DNA from 2 places in the Frigoribacterium sp. RIT-PI-h genome. Region 1 is predicted to be linked to the other one. Evidence: riboswitches for the same ligand, from Rfam matches in the RefSeq annotation. Region 1 holds a riboswitch; the other holds the start of a gene.
The links. A riboswitch is a leader RNA that binds a small molecule or an ion and turns the genes downstream of it on or off. The one in region 1 is predicted to bind thiamine pyrophosphate.

Region 1 (7,870 bases):
CGGTGTGCATTGCAGTCTTCTTCGTCGCGAGCTGAATGGCGAGAGGGTGCGTGGCCCGAGCTCGTGTCGCAAAAACCGATCCCCTATTGGGCGCGTCGATTCCCTGGATTATGGTTTGGTTGCTGAGGGCGCCTCGTCCCTGTCTCGCCCCTTACCGTCGACCGAAGGACGATCTCACGTGCTGCCATTCGTATTCGTCGTGCTTGGTTTTGCAGGCTTCGGCAGTGGCGTGATCTACGAACTCGTCCACCACCGCCGAGAGGGCGGCCCGATCTACCAGGGCCGTAAACACATCGTCTTCCCTTGGATCATCGCCTCTTGGCTTGTCTTCGGCATCGGATTCGTGATGCTCGCGATCGAACGAGGTTGGAACCCCTCGTGACCCCTGAGGACAACACAAGACGTGAGGCTCCGGGCGGACTTCTTGGAGCCTGGTTCAACGTAATCGTGTGCACAGGTATCGTTGTTGGAGCCGCGATCTACACGATCACCCAGGGGCTCACCGGACCTGACGCCCTCATCGGGGCAGGCGTCGTCGTCGTCGGTGTCGTCCTCGACATCTCATTCGTCCGGACACTCCGCCGCCACGGCACTCGCACTAAGTCGTGAGAGCTATGGCCCCGCGATCTCATTTGACACTTTTGCTAGCGTCCGAGACCTGGAGGGCAATCCGGTAGCCGATCCCCTATCGGACATCTTCGTGTTCCCTGATGTGTCCACGTCAGGTAAGAAGAGCCATGCCTCTTTAGCCTGTCCAGCGCAACGTGCACCTCACGACTCGCGTCGCGCCTCACGACGTGGCCGACCGTGTCGCTGACTTCCTTCACGAGCTGACTCACCGGCCCACGACGACCGCTCGCACGGGCAGCGTGAAGGCGGGCTCCCGAGTCGCCTACCGAATGTTTGGCGGCGTGATGAATGCCGGCAAGAAACGACTTCCCATGATCGTCAGCTGGTCGATCACGGAGAACGGCAGTGGCAGTGGCATCCACCTCGAGATGACGAGCGACGAAGGCACTTACGGATTTGCCACCAGGTGGCACTACCAGGCCTACGAGCAGCGTTTCACTCAGCTCGAGAAGGACATCAGAAGCCGCTTCGCCTGACCTGACCGGCCCTGTCCGAAACCCGATCGTCTGACGCGACGACCTTTCGCAACGCTAGAAGCTCGTCATGCGGCGAGGAAGCGCAGGACGGCGAGGACTCGTCGGTGGTCGGACGGCGTGGCCTCCAGGCCGAGCTTGGCGAAGACGGCGGTCACGTGCTTCTCGACGGTTCCTGACGAGAGGTGCAGCGAGTCGGCGATCGCCGTGTTGGATCGCCCTTCGGCCATGAGTCGGAGGACGTCGGTCTCGCGGGCGGTCAACCGACCCAACCGGTCCCGCAGGGGACGCGGCGCCTGGACGAGCGCGGCAGCGACCTCGGGGTCGAGCACGACGTGCCCGGCGGCGACCTGCTGCAGCGAGTCGATGAAGGTCGTGACCTCGGCGACACGGTCCTTGAGCAGATACCCCACGCCGACGGTCGCGACGTCGAGCAGCGTCCTCGCCCATCGCACCTCCGCGTACTGGGAGAACAGCAACACCCCGACCCCCGGGTGGAGGGTCTTGACCTGGATCGCGGCCCGGACGCCCTCGTCCGTGTGGGTCGGGGGCATCCGGATGTCCATCACGACGACGTCCACCTCGTGATCGACGAGGACCGGGAGGACGGCCGTACCCTCCTCGACCGCGGTGACGACCTCGTGCCCCCGCCCTCGCAGCAGAGCGGCGAGGCCCTCACGGACGATCGTGTTGTCGTCGGCGATGACGACCCTCACGAGGGTCGCCGCCACGGCATCGTCATCCGGATCGTCGTCGGCCCGCCGGTCGGGCTGTCGATCTCGAGCCGGCCGTCGACCGCGCGGAGGCGCTCGAGCAGCCCCGCGAGACCGGTGCCCTGACCGGCGGCGTGGGTGAGCGAGACGTGTGCGCCGCCCGTTCCGTCGTCGGTCACCGTCACGTGGAGGTCAGGTCCGTCCTGGTCGACGTCCACCGTCGCCGCGGTCGCCTGCGAGTGCTTGGACACGTTCGTCAGCAGTTCCAGGACTCCGAAGTAGGCGAGGCTCTCCACGACCGGGGACGGTCGCGTGGGCAGATCCACCCGGAGCGCGACGGGGAAAGGGGTCCGAGAGCACGCGGAGGAGAGCCCGGCCTCGAGGCCCTCGTCGAGGACCGGAGGATGGATGCCGCGAGCCAGTGCCCGCAACTCGACCAGCGCCTCCTTGGTGGAGGCGTGCGCCTGGGCGACGAGCCCCTCGACACCCGCGGGCTCGTGACCGCCCTGGAGCCGGTCCCGGGCGTCTCCGAGCGTCATGGCCAGGCCGACCAGGCGCGCCTGGGTGCCGTCGTGCAGCTCGCGTTCGATGCGGCGCAGGGTCGCGTCCGAGTCGCCCACCGCGGCGTCGCGGGAGGCGGTCACCTCGGCCAGGCGGTGCTCCCGCGCGCTCGCACCGAGCATCGAGCGGATGACCACGCGCTGCAACGAGCCGAGACCGTGGTTCACAGCCGGCCAGACGGCGAGGAACAGGACGAGGCCGAGTCCGGCGAAGGCGAGCTGCCGGGGCGTCGTGTCGACGAACACGCCGAGGAACTGCGCGCCTCGGTGCAGCTGGCCGTCTGCCCCGACCTGCTCGGGCAGGTAGCGGCCCCAGACGGCGTGCGTCATGGCGCCCAGCGCCGTGACGAGCAGAGCCGCCGAGACCGCGAACGCGGTCGTGGTGACGACGAAGCCCACCAGGAGGTACGTGAAGGCTCGCCAGAGAGACGCGTCGGTCAGGCGGGTGGTCGCCCAGCCGAGACGGCCGGTCCGTCGCGGGCGCGGTGCCGGCGAATCGGACAGCGCCACGGCGAGCGTCTCGGGGCGGGTGGACTGCAGGCCGGCGTAGGCCGACGCCCTGGCCCAGTCCTGCTCGTGTCGGGAGACCCAGCTCGACTCGTCCTGGCTCAGCTGGTGCTGACGTGACGGCGGCGGGAAGGCGGCGTGCGTGGCGAACAGCCCCAGGACGGACTCCGGATACAGGGCGGCGAGCCAATCACTGGTCGTGGATCCGACGTCCTCCCGTAGGTGATGTAGCGCTGGTACCCGAGGGTGTCCGTCATGAGCGTCTGCATGAGCCGCGCGACCACAGGCCCGGTGAAGGGTCGATCGTCGAGGGCTGCGGAGTGCCCGTAGCCGGGTAGCGACACCACGACGACGTCGAAGCCGATCACACGACCAGGCGACACCACGGCCGGATTCGCGGCGAGGAGCCGTGCCATCGGGAGCATCTCGACGAACGAGTACGGCCAGCCATGGAACACGACGACGGCGAGGCGTTCCGTGACCGCGGGGTTGGCGGCGCGGAGATGGGCGAAGTGGAGGCGTTGCCTGTCGACGTCGGTCTCGAACTGGGGCGTCGAGGCGAGACGGTCCTCGACGTCACCCCAGTCGAACCCGTCACGCCACCGATCGACGACCGATTCGACCCGCGTCAACGACATGCTGCTCTCGTCTGCGGCATCACCGATCGGCGACGGCGGGAATCGAGAGGCTTCCAAGCGTCGACGCAGATCGGTGACGTCGGACATCGGCGTGCGGAGGACGAAGGGGCGCATGTCGAAACGGTATCGACGAGGTCCGACACCCGGGAGACGCGGCGCAGGCGAGAGGACCGCCAACGATCTCGACACACCCCCGGGGTTCCGCACGAAGCCCGTGCACCACCGGCCGCATCGGAGAATGAGGCCATGCAGCCTTCGAGGATCCACGTGACCGGGGCCAGCGGCAGCGGGACGACGACGCTCGGGCGAGCCCTGGCGGAGCATTGGTCCGTTCCGCATGCCGACGCCGACGACTACCTCTTCGTACCGACGGAGCCGCCTTACGTCCAGAAGCGGGCGCCCGCGTCTCGGGTGTCCTTGATGCGGGAGCTGTTCGCCCCGAAGAAGGCGTGGGTCCTGTCCGGCTCCGTCATGGAGTGGGGAGAGCCCATCGTCGCGGAATGTGACGCGGTGGTCTTCCTCACACTCGGCCCCCGTGAGCGGCTGCGCAGGCTGGAAGCCCGGGAAGTTCGGCGGAGGGCCGGGGGCGACTTCGACCACGCGGCATGGACCGAGTTCGTCGAATGGGCTGCAGGCTACGACGATCCCGCCTTCGCGGGGAGAAGCCGTCACGCACACGACGCCTGGCTCGACTCGCTCGACCAGCCGGTGTTGAGCCTCGACAGCGAGAAATCGGTGCAAGAACTACGAGACGCCGTGCTGGCTTGGAACCCGTCGCCGCGCGTCCTGAGGTGAGTCTCCGATGATCAGAGGCCTCTGAACGCCGTCGTCAGTGGTCATCACGTCCCGGATTCATGACAGGATGGCGCCACTGTGACACGGGGTGCCCCTCCTCATGAGGGGCTGAGATGACACCCGTAGAACCTGATCTAGTTAGAACTAGCGAAGGGATGTCTCGCGTGACGACCGCGCCTGCACTTCTGCCAATCGTCCAAGCCGCACTCGACGAACTCCGTGCACGAGAACCGCTCGTGCAGTGCATCACGAACTCCGTCGTGGCAGGTGTCACCGCCAACTCGCTCCTCGCGCTCGGTGCAGCCCCCGCCATGGTCGACGTCCCCGTCGAGGCTGCCTTGTTCGCCCCCCTCGCCGGCGGTCTTCTCGTCAACCTCGGCACCCCGCACAGCGACCAGATGGCCGCAGCCCTCGAGGCCGCGGACGCGGCGCGCCACGCATCGACCCCGTGGGTGCTCGATCCCGTCGCGATCGGCACCCTTCCCGTCCGCACCGCCCTCGCGCATCGCCTTCTCGACAAGCAGCCGACGATCGTGCGAGGCAACGCCTCCGAGATCCTCGCACTCGCCGGTGGCGGAGCCGGAGGCCGGGGCGTCGACAGCTCTTACCACCCCGACGAGGCCCTGGAACACGGGACGGTCCTGGCACGCTCGGCGGGCACGGTCGTCGCCATTTCCGGCCCGGTCGATCTCGTCACGGACGGACAACGCACGGTCCGCATCGCGAACGGGCACCCCCTGCTCACGAGGGTCACCGGAGGCGGTTGCGTTCTCGGAGCGGTCATGGCGGCCTTCGCGGCCGTCCACGACGACGCCTTCGAGGCGACGGTCGCCGCCGTCACGGTCTACACCGTCGCGGCAGAGGTCGCCGCCGAGCGCTCGACCGGCCCCGGCACGTTCGCCGTCCACCTCCTCGACGCGTTGTCGGCCATCGATCCGGCGACCGTCGCCGATCGCGCGGCCCTGTCGTGACCCCCGATCTCTCCCTCTATCTCGTCACGGACACGGTCATCGCCCGGAGGGCCGGACACCAGTTGCCCGACCTCGTCGCCGCCGCGGTCGACGGCGGTGTCAGCGCAGTGCAGATCCGCGAGAAGGACTCCCCGGCGGGCCAGTTCCTCGATCTCGTGGCAGCCATCTCCGAGGTCACTCCCATCCACGTCCCCGTGCTGGTCAACGACCGTGTCGATGTCTTCCTCGCCGCGAGGGCCCGAGGCATCCGCGTCTCCGGCGTGAACGTGGGGCAGTCGGACCTGCCTGCCGATGTCGTACGCGATCTCATCGGCCCGGAAGCCCTTCTCGGCGTCAGCGCGTCGACCCCATCGCGGATCGAGCAGGCTGCACAGCATGCCGACTACGTCGGCATCGGGCCCGTCTGGCTGACGAACACCAAACCCGACGCCGAGAACGCCCTCGGCGTCGACCGATTGGCAGAGCTCGCAGCCCAGAGCCCTGTTCCGGTCGTGGCCATCGGAGGCATCGGCCACGACCAGATCGCCGAACTGTGCGGGAAAACAGCAGGAGTGGCGATCGTGTCGTCGATCTGCGGCGATCCCGACCCTCGGCGAGCAGCCAGGCGTCTGGCCGAAGCATGGACGGGACGCTCATGAGCGCTGGCATCGCCCGCGTGCTCAGCATCGCCGGAACCGACCCCACCGGCGGCGCCGGCATCCACGCGGACCTCAAGAGCATCAGCGCCAACGGTGGCTACGGTATGGCCGTGGTCACCGCCCTCGTCGCTCAGAACACCCGGGGGGTCAGGGCCCTCCATGTACCCCCGGCCCCGTTCCTCGGCCAGCAGCTCACGGCGGTCAGCGACGACGTCGTGATCGACGCGGTCAAGATCGGCATGCTCGCGAACGCCGAGACGATCACCACCGTTTCGTCGTGGCTGCTGGAGGTCCAGCCGCCGGTCGTCGTACTCGACCCGGTGATGATCGCCACGAGCGGCGACCGCCTCCTCGACGCCGCCGCCGGCCAGGCCCTGAAAGAACTACTACCTCTCGCCGACCTCGTCACGCCGAACGTGCCGGAACTGGCGGATCTCCTCGGGACCATCCCCGCCACGACGTGGGAGGCAGTGCTGGGACAAGCTCGTGAACTCGCCCGACGACACGACGTGATCGTGCTCGCGAAGGGCGGCCACCTCGACGGCGCCGACGTTCGCGACGCCCTCGTCAACCCGGACGGAACGGCCACGGAATACGTCGCGTCACGCGTCCTGACAGAGAACACGCACGGGACAGGCTGTTCGCTGTCGTCCGCGATCGCCCCCCGCCGCGCAGCCGGAGACAGCTGGCCCGAAGCCGTCCGGAACGCCACCGAGTGGCTCGGAGAGAGCCTTCGACGGGCCGACGAACTCGACGTGGGACGGGGTCACGGCCCCGTCCACCATTTCGCCGGCCTCTGGTCCCGCGGTGGTCTCGACACGGCACCGACCCCCGACGACGTGAGGTCCAGCTGGTGGAGCAGCATCAGCGGTACGCGGACCGCCATCGACGATCTCGCGTTCATTCGCCAGCTCGGCGACGGGACTCTGCCCACGGCCGCCTTCAGGTGGTACCTGGCACAGGACACCCTCTACCTGCGCGAGTACGCGCGAGCCCTCGGCCGGGCCGGCGGCCTCGCTCCTTCCAGCGCCGACCGGCCTTTCTGGGCGGGCGGAGCCGAGGAGGCCCTCACGGCCGAGATGGCGCTCCATGAGGGGGGGGTCCCGCCCGCCGACGCAGACGGGACTCTGCCGAGTGACGCGACGACCGCGTACCTCGGACACCTTGCCGACGTCGCGACAGGCGGGGACTACGGCGAGCTCATCGCCGCGCTCCTCCCCTGCTACTGGTTGTACCGAGACGTCGGGCAGCGGCTCCATGCTCTGTCCCACGACGAGCATCCGTTCCGCGACTGGCTCGATACCTACGCCGATCCATCCTTCGCCGAAGCGACCGATCTCGCGATCGACATCGTCACGGCGACAGCGGCCAGGGCGACGTCAGCGACCCGAGCGCGAATGCTCCAGGCCTTCCAGACGTCGGCCGAGCACGAGCTCGCGTTCTAGCGAAGGCCACACCTGGAGGACGCGTCCCGTCCGCCCGATCTGGCACGCGAATCGGGTAGCTCTTGCCCTGACCTCGCCACTGCCGAACTCTCTGACACGATCGAGTCCATGACCAAGACTCCCGCCGCGACCCCTGCCGCAGCCCCCGACCTCGCAGCCGCGACCGCCATGTGGTCGGACTACTCGCAATCGCGACGACACCAGGACGCCGTTGACTCCGACTACACGGTGGAGCACTTCGGCGACACCGCGAAGCTCGCCGACGAACTGCTGCAAATCGTCCTCTCCGGGACCAAACGAGCCACCGCCGAGCTCGTCTCGGAGTTCACCCATCGAGGTGCCCCCCTCCCCCGCATCGGGTCGCACTGGATCGCCTGCGACGGGGCCGGCGTCCCTCGCATCGTGATCCGGAGCACGCAACTGCGGATCGACACGTTCGACGGGGCCGACGCCGCGTTCGCCCGCGCGGAAGGAGAAGACGATCGCACGTTGAGCAGCTG
Region 2 (7,870 bases), on a different contig from region 1:
CCGGCCCATGTCGTCTTCCAGACCAACCTGATGTCCACGTTCAACCTGGTCGAGGCGGCCGTGCGGTTCGGCGTGCCCCGCTTCGTCAACGTGTCGAGCGAGAGCATCGTGGGCAACTTCTTCCCCGAACGGCCCTTCCTGCCCGACTACGTGCCGGTCGACGAGGAACACCCGCTGCACCCGCAGGACCCCTACGCCCTCTCGAAGGCGTTCGGCGAGCAGCTGATGGACGCCGCCGTCCGCCGCTCCGACCTGCGCGCGATCTCGATCCGCCCGAGCACCGTGCACGACGAGACCAACTACGAGGCCAACCTCGGCCCCCAGGTGCGCGAGGCCGACCCCGAGAGTGCGAACTTCGGCAGCTACATCGACGCCGACGACCTCGCCGACGCGCTCCTGCTGGCCGCCGAGTCCGACCTGCCGGGTCACGAGGTCTTCTACATCGCCGCAGCTGACAACGCCGGCGGCCACGACTTCGCCGCCACCCTGCGCGAACACCACGGCGACCGCATCGAGCTGCGCGAGCTCGACCGGGTCGACGCGTCGGGCATCTCGACCGCCAAGGCCGGCCGCTTGCTCGGCTGGACGGCGAGGCGATCGTGGCGAGACCACCTCGACGCCGACGGTCACGCCCTGCCCAAGGCCTGACCGACCGCGGAACTCAGAGCAGCTCGGCCAGCAGGGCGAAGGTGCGGTCGGGTGCCTCGAGCTGCATGTCGTGGTGCACGCCCGGCAGGCGGCGGATCTGCCAGCCGGCCTGCTGGTAGCCCGACACGAGCCGTTCCGGCACGACGGCGGGGGAGTCGTCGGACAGCACGATGACCGAGGGCACCGCGGGCGCCGTCGTCGCGACCGGGTGGAACGCGACATCGCGGAACACGCCCGTCGCCATGCCCGAGTCGAACCGGGCGCGGGCCTGGTCCGAGGAGGCGCGGGTCGCGTCGTCGTACCCGGCGCGCAGTCGCGCACCCTTCCGCGCCTGGGCGAGTGCCGCGACGCCCATCGTCACGGTCGGCACGGCCCAGAACAACCGTCCGGCGAGGCCCGTCGTCGGCAGGGCCAGTGAGAACCCCGGGTCGAGGTAGACGGCCGTCCGAGGCTGCAGCCGCTCGACGGCGCGGACGAGCACCGAGCCACCGAGCGAGTGCCCGACGACACCGTGCAGGCCCCGGGGCAGGGCCGAGGCGACGTCGTCCGCGAACTCGTCGAGCCGGTACGACGACGCCCGGTCGCTCTCACCGTGACCCCGCAGGTCGAGGGTGGTGACCGTGTACGAACCGGTCGCGACGAACCGGTCGACGATCGGCTTCCAGGTCGCGCCGTCGGCGCCGAGCCCGTGGACGAGGGCGACGTGGCGGGCGCCGTCGCCGGTGGTCGTGAGGTTCAGGTGCATGCCGACCATCCTGCCTGTCACCATGGGGCGTACGCAGGCCCGACCGAGCCGACGCACGCACGCACGAGAAGGGCACGATCATGGCCGACGCCGGGTTCAGCAAAGAAGAGAAGGCCGCGATGAAGCAACGCGCCGCCGAGCTGCGGGCCGAGGCGAAGCGCCAGAAGCTCGCCGACAAGTCGGCCGCCGAGGCGCAGGATGCCGCGGACGCCATCGCGGCCATGACCGACGTCGAGCGGCCGATCGCCCGGATGGTGCACGAGGCCGGCGCCGAGCACGCCCCGACCCTCGCCCCCAAGCCCTGGTACGGCTTCCCCGCCTACGCGAAGGAGGACGGCAAGGCCGTCGTCTTCTTCCAGCCGGGCGCCAAGTTCGGCACGCGCTACTCGACCCTCGGCTTCCAGGACGGCGCCCAGCTGGACGACGGCACCCTCTGGCCGACCTCGTATGCCGTGACCAGCGACGACGACGCGACCCGCGCCTCCGTGGCCGCGCTCGTCCGGAAGGCCGCCGGGCTCTGATGCGTCAGTACGCGTCGGCCGACAGGGCGATCAGCAGGTAGGCGAACGGATCGGCGACGGCGATGAGCACCGCCAGGGTGACGGCGGTGATGGGCAGACCCTTCAGGCGCTGGCGCAGGGCGGGGGACACCACGCCGACGACGACGGTCACGATCGCGAGGACCCAGCACAGGACCGACGCCACCGTCGCGACGCCGAAGGCGGGGATGCCGTAGGCCGCCGCGTCACCGCGGTAGGAGTGGATCATCGGCTGGAGGACCACGAAGGGAACGACCCCGGTGACGACGACGAGCGCCACCGAGGTGAGCGGCAGGACGAGCCGGGCGGGGTGGTGTCGTCGCGCCGGAGTCGGGGCCGGCGGGGGAGCCGGAGGCGGGGGGGGTGCGACGGGAGGCCGACTCATCCCGCCACGATAGGCGCCTCGACAGGTCGTCGGAGGCGCGGCCACGCCGGCCGGGGTCGGCGCTATGATCGACCCCACAACACACGGGAGTCCGGTGAGCCGGGCTGAGAGGAAGCGAACCACGCTTCGACCGTCGAACCTGATCTGGGTCATGCCAGCGCAGGGAGGAGAAGAACAGATGTCCACGTCCACGCCCGAAAACCGTTCCACGGCGGCTCGCGACAGCTCGACCGGCTTCACGCCGAAGGCCCGCACCACCCCCACCCGGCGCTGGCGCGTCGTCGACATCGTGGTCGCCAGCGTCATCGGGGTCGCCGCCGGCGTCGTCCTCTGGGCCTGGGGCCTGGCCTACACACCCATCGACAGCGTCCTGAGCTTCTCGGGCGGCTTCGAGGGCATCCTCAACGGCGGCTGGCTCTTCGCCGGGGTGCTCGGCGGCATCGTGATCCGCAAGCCCGGCGCCGCCGTCTACACCGAGGTCGTCGCGGCGGTCGTCTCGATGCTGATCGGCACCCAGTGGGGCTTCTCGGTGCTCATCTGGGGCATCGTCCAGGGCCTGGGCGCCGAGATCGTGCTCGCGGTCTTCCTCTACAAGTCGTGGCGGATCGGCACGGTGCTGCTCGCCGGTGCCGTCGCCGGCCTCGCCGTCGGCCTGATGGACACGAGCTTCGCCTCGGCGGCCGCCTACGCCGCCGGGTCGAAGACGATCTACGTCGTCACCTCGGTCGTCTCGGGCACCGTCCTCGCCGGCCTGCTCTCGTGGCTCGCCGCCCGCGGCCTCGCCCGGACGGGTGCGCTGTCCCGGTTCGCCTCGGGACGCTCGGCGGACGCCCGGGTCTAGGCGCGCCTCCTCGTGGTCCTTCCCGTGAGCGGAGCGAGCGGCGGACGGCGGGCACCCGGGGACGGTGCCCGCGTCACCGCCCGTGGCTGGGGCTGGCGGCACGCCGGCCGACGACTGCCCGCCGTCTCGGAGCTCGACCTCGACGTCGCCCCCGGCGAGCGCGTCCTGCTGCTCGGTGCGTCCGGCGCGGGCAAGTCGACCTTGCTCGCCGGTCTCGCCGGGGTGCTGGGCGGCGACGACGAGGGCGACGAGGCCGGCGACCTGCTGGTGGACGGCCGCACCCCCGCCGAGCAGCGCGGCCGGGTCGGCCTCGTGCTCCAGGACCCCGCCTCGCAGGTCGTCCTCGCGCGGGTGGGCGACGACGTCGCTTTCGGCTGCGAGAACCTGGGCGTGCCCCGCGACGAGATCTGGCGCCGCGTCGGGCACGCCCTCGACGCCGTGGGACTCGACCTGCCGCTGTCCGCGTCGACCTCCGAGCTGGGCGGCGGCCAGAAGCAGCGGCTCGCACTCGCGGGGGCCCTCGCCATGCGGCCGGGCCTGCTGCTCCTCGACGAGCCGACGGCCAACCTCGACCCCGAAGGCGTCGTCGAGGTGCGTGACGCCGTGGCCCGCGTCGTCGCCGACTCCGGGGCGACGCTCGTCGTCGTCGAGCACCGGGTGTCGGTCTGGCTGCCCGTCGTCGACCGCGTCGTCGTGCTCGACGCCGGTGGGGGAGTCCTGGCCGACGGTCGACCCGACGACGTGTTGCGCGCCGAACGCGACCGCCTCGTCGACGCGGGGGTGTGGGTCCCCGGTGCCGCGCCTCCTGCGCCCGTCCGGTCGCGCACGACCGGTGACCTGCTGCTCTCGGCGAGGGGACTCGACGTGGGGCACAAGGGGCCCAAGGGTCGCGCGGTCGCGGCGGGCATCGACCTCTCCGCCACCGCGGGGCGCGCGCCCGCGGTGGCCGGCCCGAACGGCTCGGGCAAGCCGTCGCCCCCCCCCCCCGCCGCGGGGCTGCCCGCCCCCGTCGCGGGTGCCCTCGAGGCCACGCCGTCGTTCGCCGACGGGGCCGGCCCGTCTCCGATCCGCTGGAAGCCCCGACAGCTGCTCACCCGTGTCGGCACGGTCTTCCAGGACCCTGAGCACCAGTTCCTGACGGCGACCGTCCGCCGCGAGCTGGCGGTGGGTCCGGAGGCGCTGGGCGCGTCGTCGAGAGACGTCGCGTCGCGCGTCGACCTCCTCCTCGACCGGCTGCGGCTCGACCACCTCGCCGGCGCGAACCCGTTCACGCTCTCGGGCGGTGAGAAGCGACGGCTCTCGGTCGCGACCGTCCTCGCGTCACGCCCCTCGATGCTCGTTCTCGACGAACCGACCTTCGGGCAGGACGCCCGCACCTGGCGAGAACTCGTGACCCTGCTCGCCGAGCTGCTCGACGAGGGCCGGGCGGTCGTCGCCGTCACCCACGACGCCGAGTTCGCGTCGACCCTCGCCGACGACGTGCTCGACCTGAGCGCACACGCCCGCCGCACCGACCCCGCCGAGGTGCGCCGATGAGCGTCCTCACCCCGGTCGTGGCGACCGGCGTCGTCGGGCGCGTCAACCCGGTCGCCAAGCTCCTCGCCGCCGTCGTGCTCGCGATCGCCCTGCTGCTCTCGATCGACTGGGTCTCGGCCGGCACCGCGCTGCTGCTCGCGGCGCTGTTGCTGCCCTTCGCCGGTCTGTCCGCCCGGCAGCTGCTCGCCCGCACGGCACCGCTCTGGATCGCCGCCCCGACGTCGGTCGTCACCATCGCCCTCTACGGACGCGACGGCGGGGCGTCGGTGGTCGAGTGGGGGTTCCTGTCGGTGACCGAGGGGTCCCTGGCCCTCGCCGGGGCGATCGGCCTGCGCATCCTCGCCGTCGGGGTGCCCGGCATCGTGCTGTTCGCGACGACCGACCCGACCGACCTCGCCGACGGTCTCGGTCAGGTGCTGCGACTGCCCGCACGCTTCGTGCTGGGGGGCCTCGCCGGGTTGCGCCTGGTCGGGCTGTTCATGGACGACTGGCGGCAGCTCGCCCTGGCCCGTCGCGCCCGGGGCGTCGCGGACTCGGGTGGTCCGGTCGGGGCCCTCAGGCGTTTCGGGCAACAGGCGTTCTCGTTGCTGGTGCTGTCGGTCCGGCGCGGCAGCAAGCTCGCCACCGCCATGGAGGCCAAGGGTTTCGGCAGCGACACCCCGCGCACCTGGGCGAGGCCGTCCTCGTTCGGCGCGCGGGACGGCGTGCTCGTCGCCCTCGGCGTCGTCATCGCCGCCACCTCGGTGACCGCGGCCGTCCTGGCCGGCACGTGGGAGTTCGTCCTTGCCTGAGCGGGTCGCCGTCGACGACGCCGTCGGGGCCCTGCTGCGCCGAGCCGAGGAGGCGCGGGTCGGTTCGCGTCGCGTGGTCGTGGTGATCGACGGCCGCTCGGGTTCGGGCAAGACCACGCTCGGCCGTGCGGTGGCCGCCGCGTGGCCCGTCGACCGGCTCGGACCCGTGCGTCTGGTGCACCTCGACGACGTCTACCCGGGGTGGCACGGCCTCGAGGCGGCGTCCCGCGTGGTCGAGACGTCCATCTTGTCGCCGGTCGCCCCGGGATGGCGGCGGTGGGACTGGGAGCACGACCGCGCGGCGGCGTGGGAGGTGCTCGACCCGGCCGTCTCGCTGATCGTCGAGGGGGCCGGGGCGTTGACCCGCGCCTCCTCGTCGCTCGTGGACGTCCGCGTGTGGCTGGAGCTCGACGCCGTGGCCCGGCGTGCTCGTGCCTTGGCCCGCGACGGGACGACGTACGAGCCGTGGTGGGACGTGTGGGCCGAACAGGAGGACGCCCACCTGGTTTCGGAGGACCCGGCCTCGCTGGCGGACGTGGTGGTGGAGGGTCAGGCCCAGCCGAGCTCGTGCAGTTGCTCGTCGTCGATGCCGTAGAAGTGGGCGATCTCGTGGACGAGCGTGACGTGGATCTCGTCCGCGAGCTGGTCGAGGTCGTCGACGGCGGCGAGGTGCGGTTCGCGGTAGAGGATGATGCGGTCGGGCAGCTCGCCGAAGCCGTACTGGCCACGTTCGGTGAGCGCGACGCCGTCGTAGAGGCCGAGCAGGTCGAGCGTGCCGTCGTCGGGGCGGTCTTCCGTGACGAAGACGACGTTGTCGAGCCCGTCGACCATGTCGTCGGGCAGCAGATCGAGCTGGTCGACCACCATCGCGTCGAACGCCTCCGCGCTCACCTCCGACGGGTCGATGCCCGCTGCCTGCCGTTCGTCGTCCACGTCACCACCCTCCCACGCCGACGCCCCGGCCCCCAGAGTCGACGAGCGAAGCGACGTCTCCCTCGCGATGTCTCGACCGTGACGAGCGAAGCAATGTCGCGACCGTGACGAGCGAAGCGATGTCTTGACCGTGACGAGCGAAGCGATGTCCTGACCGACGACGTCGTGGATGCGCTCGCGCATCCACGACCAGAAGGCGCCGGAACCCGAAAAATCCCCTGCCCATCGGAGGGCAGGCCGCGACCGTGACGAGCGCATCAATGTCTTGACCGACGACGTCGTGGATGCGCTCGCGCATCCACGACCAGAAGGCGCCAGAGCCCGAAAAATCCCCTGCCCATCGGAGGGCAGGGGATTCCATTCGGGTGAGTAACGGGGCTTGAACCCGCGGCCTCCTAGACCACAACCAGGCGCTCTACCAGCTGAGCTATACCCACCATGCGCGACTGCCGAGGCGATCGCAACGAGAAGACTCTACTACAGCCTGGGGGCCCATTCGTCCACGACGGCCTTCGAGATCGCCTGGACGTCTTCGGTGGTGGGGCCGGGGTCGGCGACGAAGCCGGCGCGACGGTAGTACTCGAGTTCGCGGATGGACTCGAGGATGTCGGCGAGGGCGCGGTGGCCGCCGTGCTTCTGGGGGGCGTTGAAGTACACGCGGGGGAACCAGCGGCGGGCCAGTTCTTTGATGGACGACACGTCGACGCTGCGGTAGTGCAGGTGGCTGTCGACGCGGGGCATGTATTTCGCGAGGAAGGCCCGGTCGGTGCCGATGGTGTTGCCGGCGAGGGGGGCGTGCTGCTCGGTGGGGACGTACTTGAGGATGTACTCCAGCACCTCGAACTCGGCTTCGGCGAGGCTGACGCCGTTCGGGATCTCGTCGATGAGGCCCGACGAGCGGTGCATCTCGGTGACGAACTCGCCCATGTTGTCGAGGGCGGACTGGTCGGGTCTGATGACGATCGTGAAGCCAGGGTGGACGGGCGTCAGGTCGAAGTCGGTCACGACCACGGCCACTTCGACCAGTTCGTCGACCGAGAGGTCGAGCCCGGTCATCTCGCAGTCGATCCAGACCAGTCGGTCGTTGCTCGTAGCCATTCCGCGAGTCTAGTCCGGTGCCCTTCCGGCACCGCGCCTCCTGCCCCCGGACCCGTGTAGGAGGCGCGGTTCGGGTCGGTCAGATCGCCTCGCCGGCTCCGATGGCCTCGGCCTCGACGCGAGCCGGTTCGGGGCCGTCGTCGACCCGGCGCAGGGCGCCGCGCGCGGCCACCACGACGACGAAGGCGACGGCGACGCTCGCGGCGGCGAAGACGTAGGCGGCGCTCGGGGCGATCGTGTCGGCGAGCAGGGTGGCGACGGGCGGGGCGACGGCGCCGCCGAGGAAGCGCACGCCCGAGTAGGCGCTGGATGCGACCGAGCGGGGCAGGTCGGTGGCCTCCATGACGGACTCGG

Region 2: linked by a shared signal. The riboswitch ahead of AEQ27_RS02605 (ECF transporter S component) and the one ahead of thiM (hydroxyethylthiazole kinase) in region 1 are both predicted to bind thiamine pyrophosphate.

Annotation. Positions count from the first base shown of each region.
Region 1 covers NZ_LHOZ01000072.1:33,706-41,575, reverse strand. The annotation lists gene AEQ27_RS17225 (hypothetical protein) at 179-382, shown strand; gene AEQ27_RS17220 (hypothetical protein) at 379-609, shown strand; gene AEQ27_RS09485 (hypothetical protein) at 798-1,106, shown strand; gene AEQ27_RS09480 (response regulator transcription factor) at 1,172-1,834, opposite strand; gene AEQ27_RS09475 (sensor histidine kinase) at 1,816-2,886, opposite strand; gene AEQ27_RS09470 (epoxide hydrolase family protein) at 2,985-3,635, opposite strand; gene AEQ27_RS09465 (hypothetical protein) at 3,789-4,316, shown strand; TPP riboswitch at 4,391-4,489, shown strand; gene thiM (hydroxyethylthiazole kinase) at 4,472-5,287, shown strand; gene thiE (thiamine phosphate synthase) at 5,284-5,925, shown strand; gene AEQ27_RS09450 (bifunctional hydroxymethylpyrimidine kinase/phosphomethylpyrimidine kinase) at 5,907-7,370, shown strand; gene AEQ27_RS09445 (ASCH domain-containing protein) at 7,479-7,870, shown strand, end outside.
Region 2 covers NZ_LHOZ01000036.1:10,252-18,121, reverse strand. The annotation lists gene AEQ27_RS02625 (NAD(P)-dependent oxidoreductase) at 1-648, shown strand, start outside; gene AEQ27_RS02620 (alpha/beta fold hydrolase) at 662-1,393, opposite strand; gene AEQ27_RS02615 (hypothetical protein) at 1,474-1,914, shown strand; gene AEQ27_RS02610 (hypothetical protein) at 1,919-2,317, opposite strand; TPP riboswitch at 2,392-2,500, shown strand; gene AEQ27_RS02605 (ECF transporter S component) at 2,496-3,158, shown strand; gene AEQ27_RS02600 (ABC transporter ATP-binding protein) at 3,183-4,694, shown strand; gene AEQ27_RS02595 (energy-coupling factor transporter transmembrane protein EcfT) at 4,691-5,485, shown strand; gene AEQ27_RS02590 (hypothetical protein) at 5,478-6,080, shown strand; gene AEQ27_RS17640 (metallopeptidase family protein) at 6,035-6,418, opposite strand; tRNA gene AEQ27_RS02580 (tRNA-His) at 6,783-6,855, opposite strand; gene orn (oligoribonuclease) at 6,896-7,516, opposite strand; gene AEQ27_RS02570 (MFS transporter) at 7,596-7,870, opposite strand, start outside.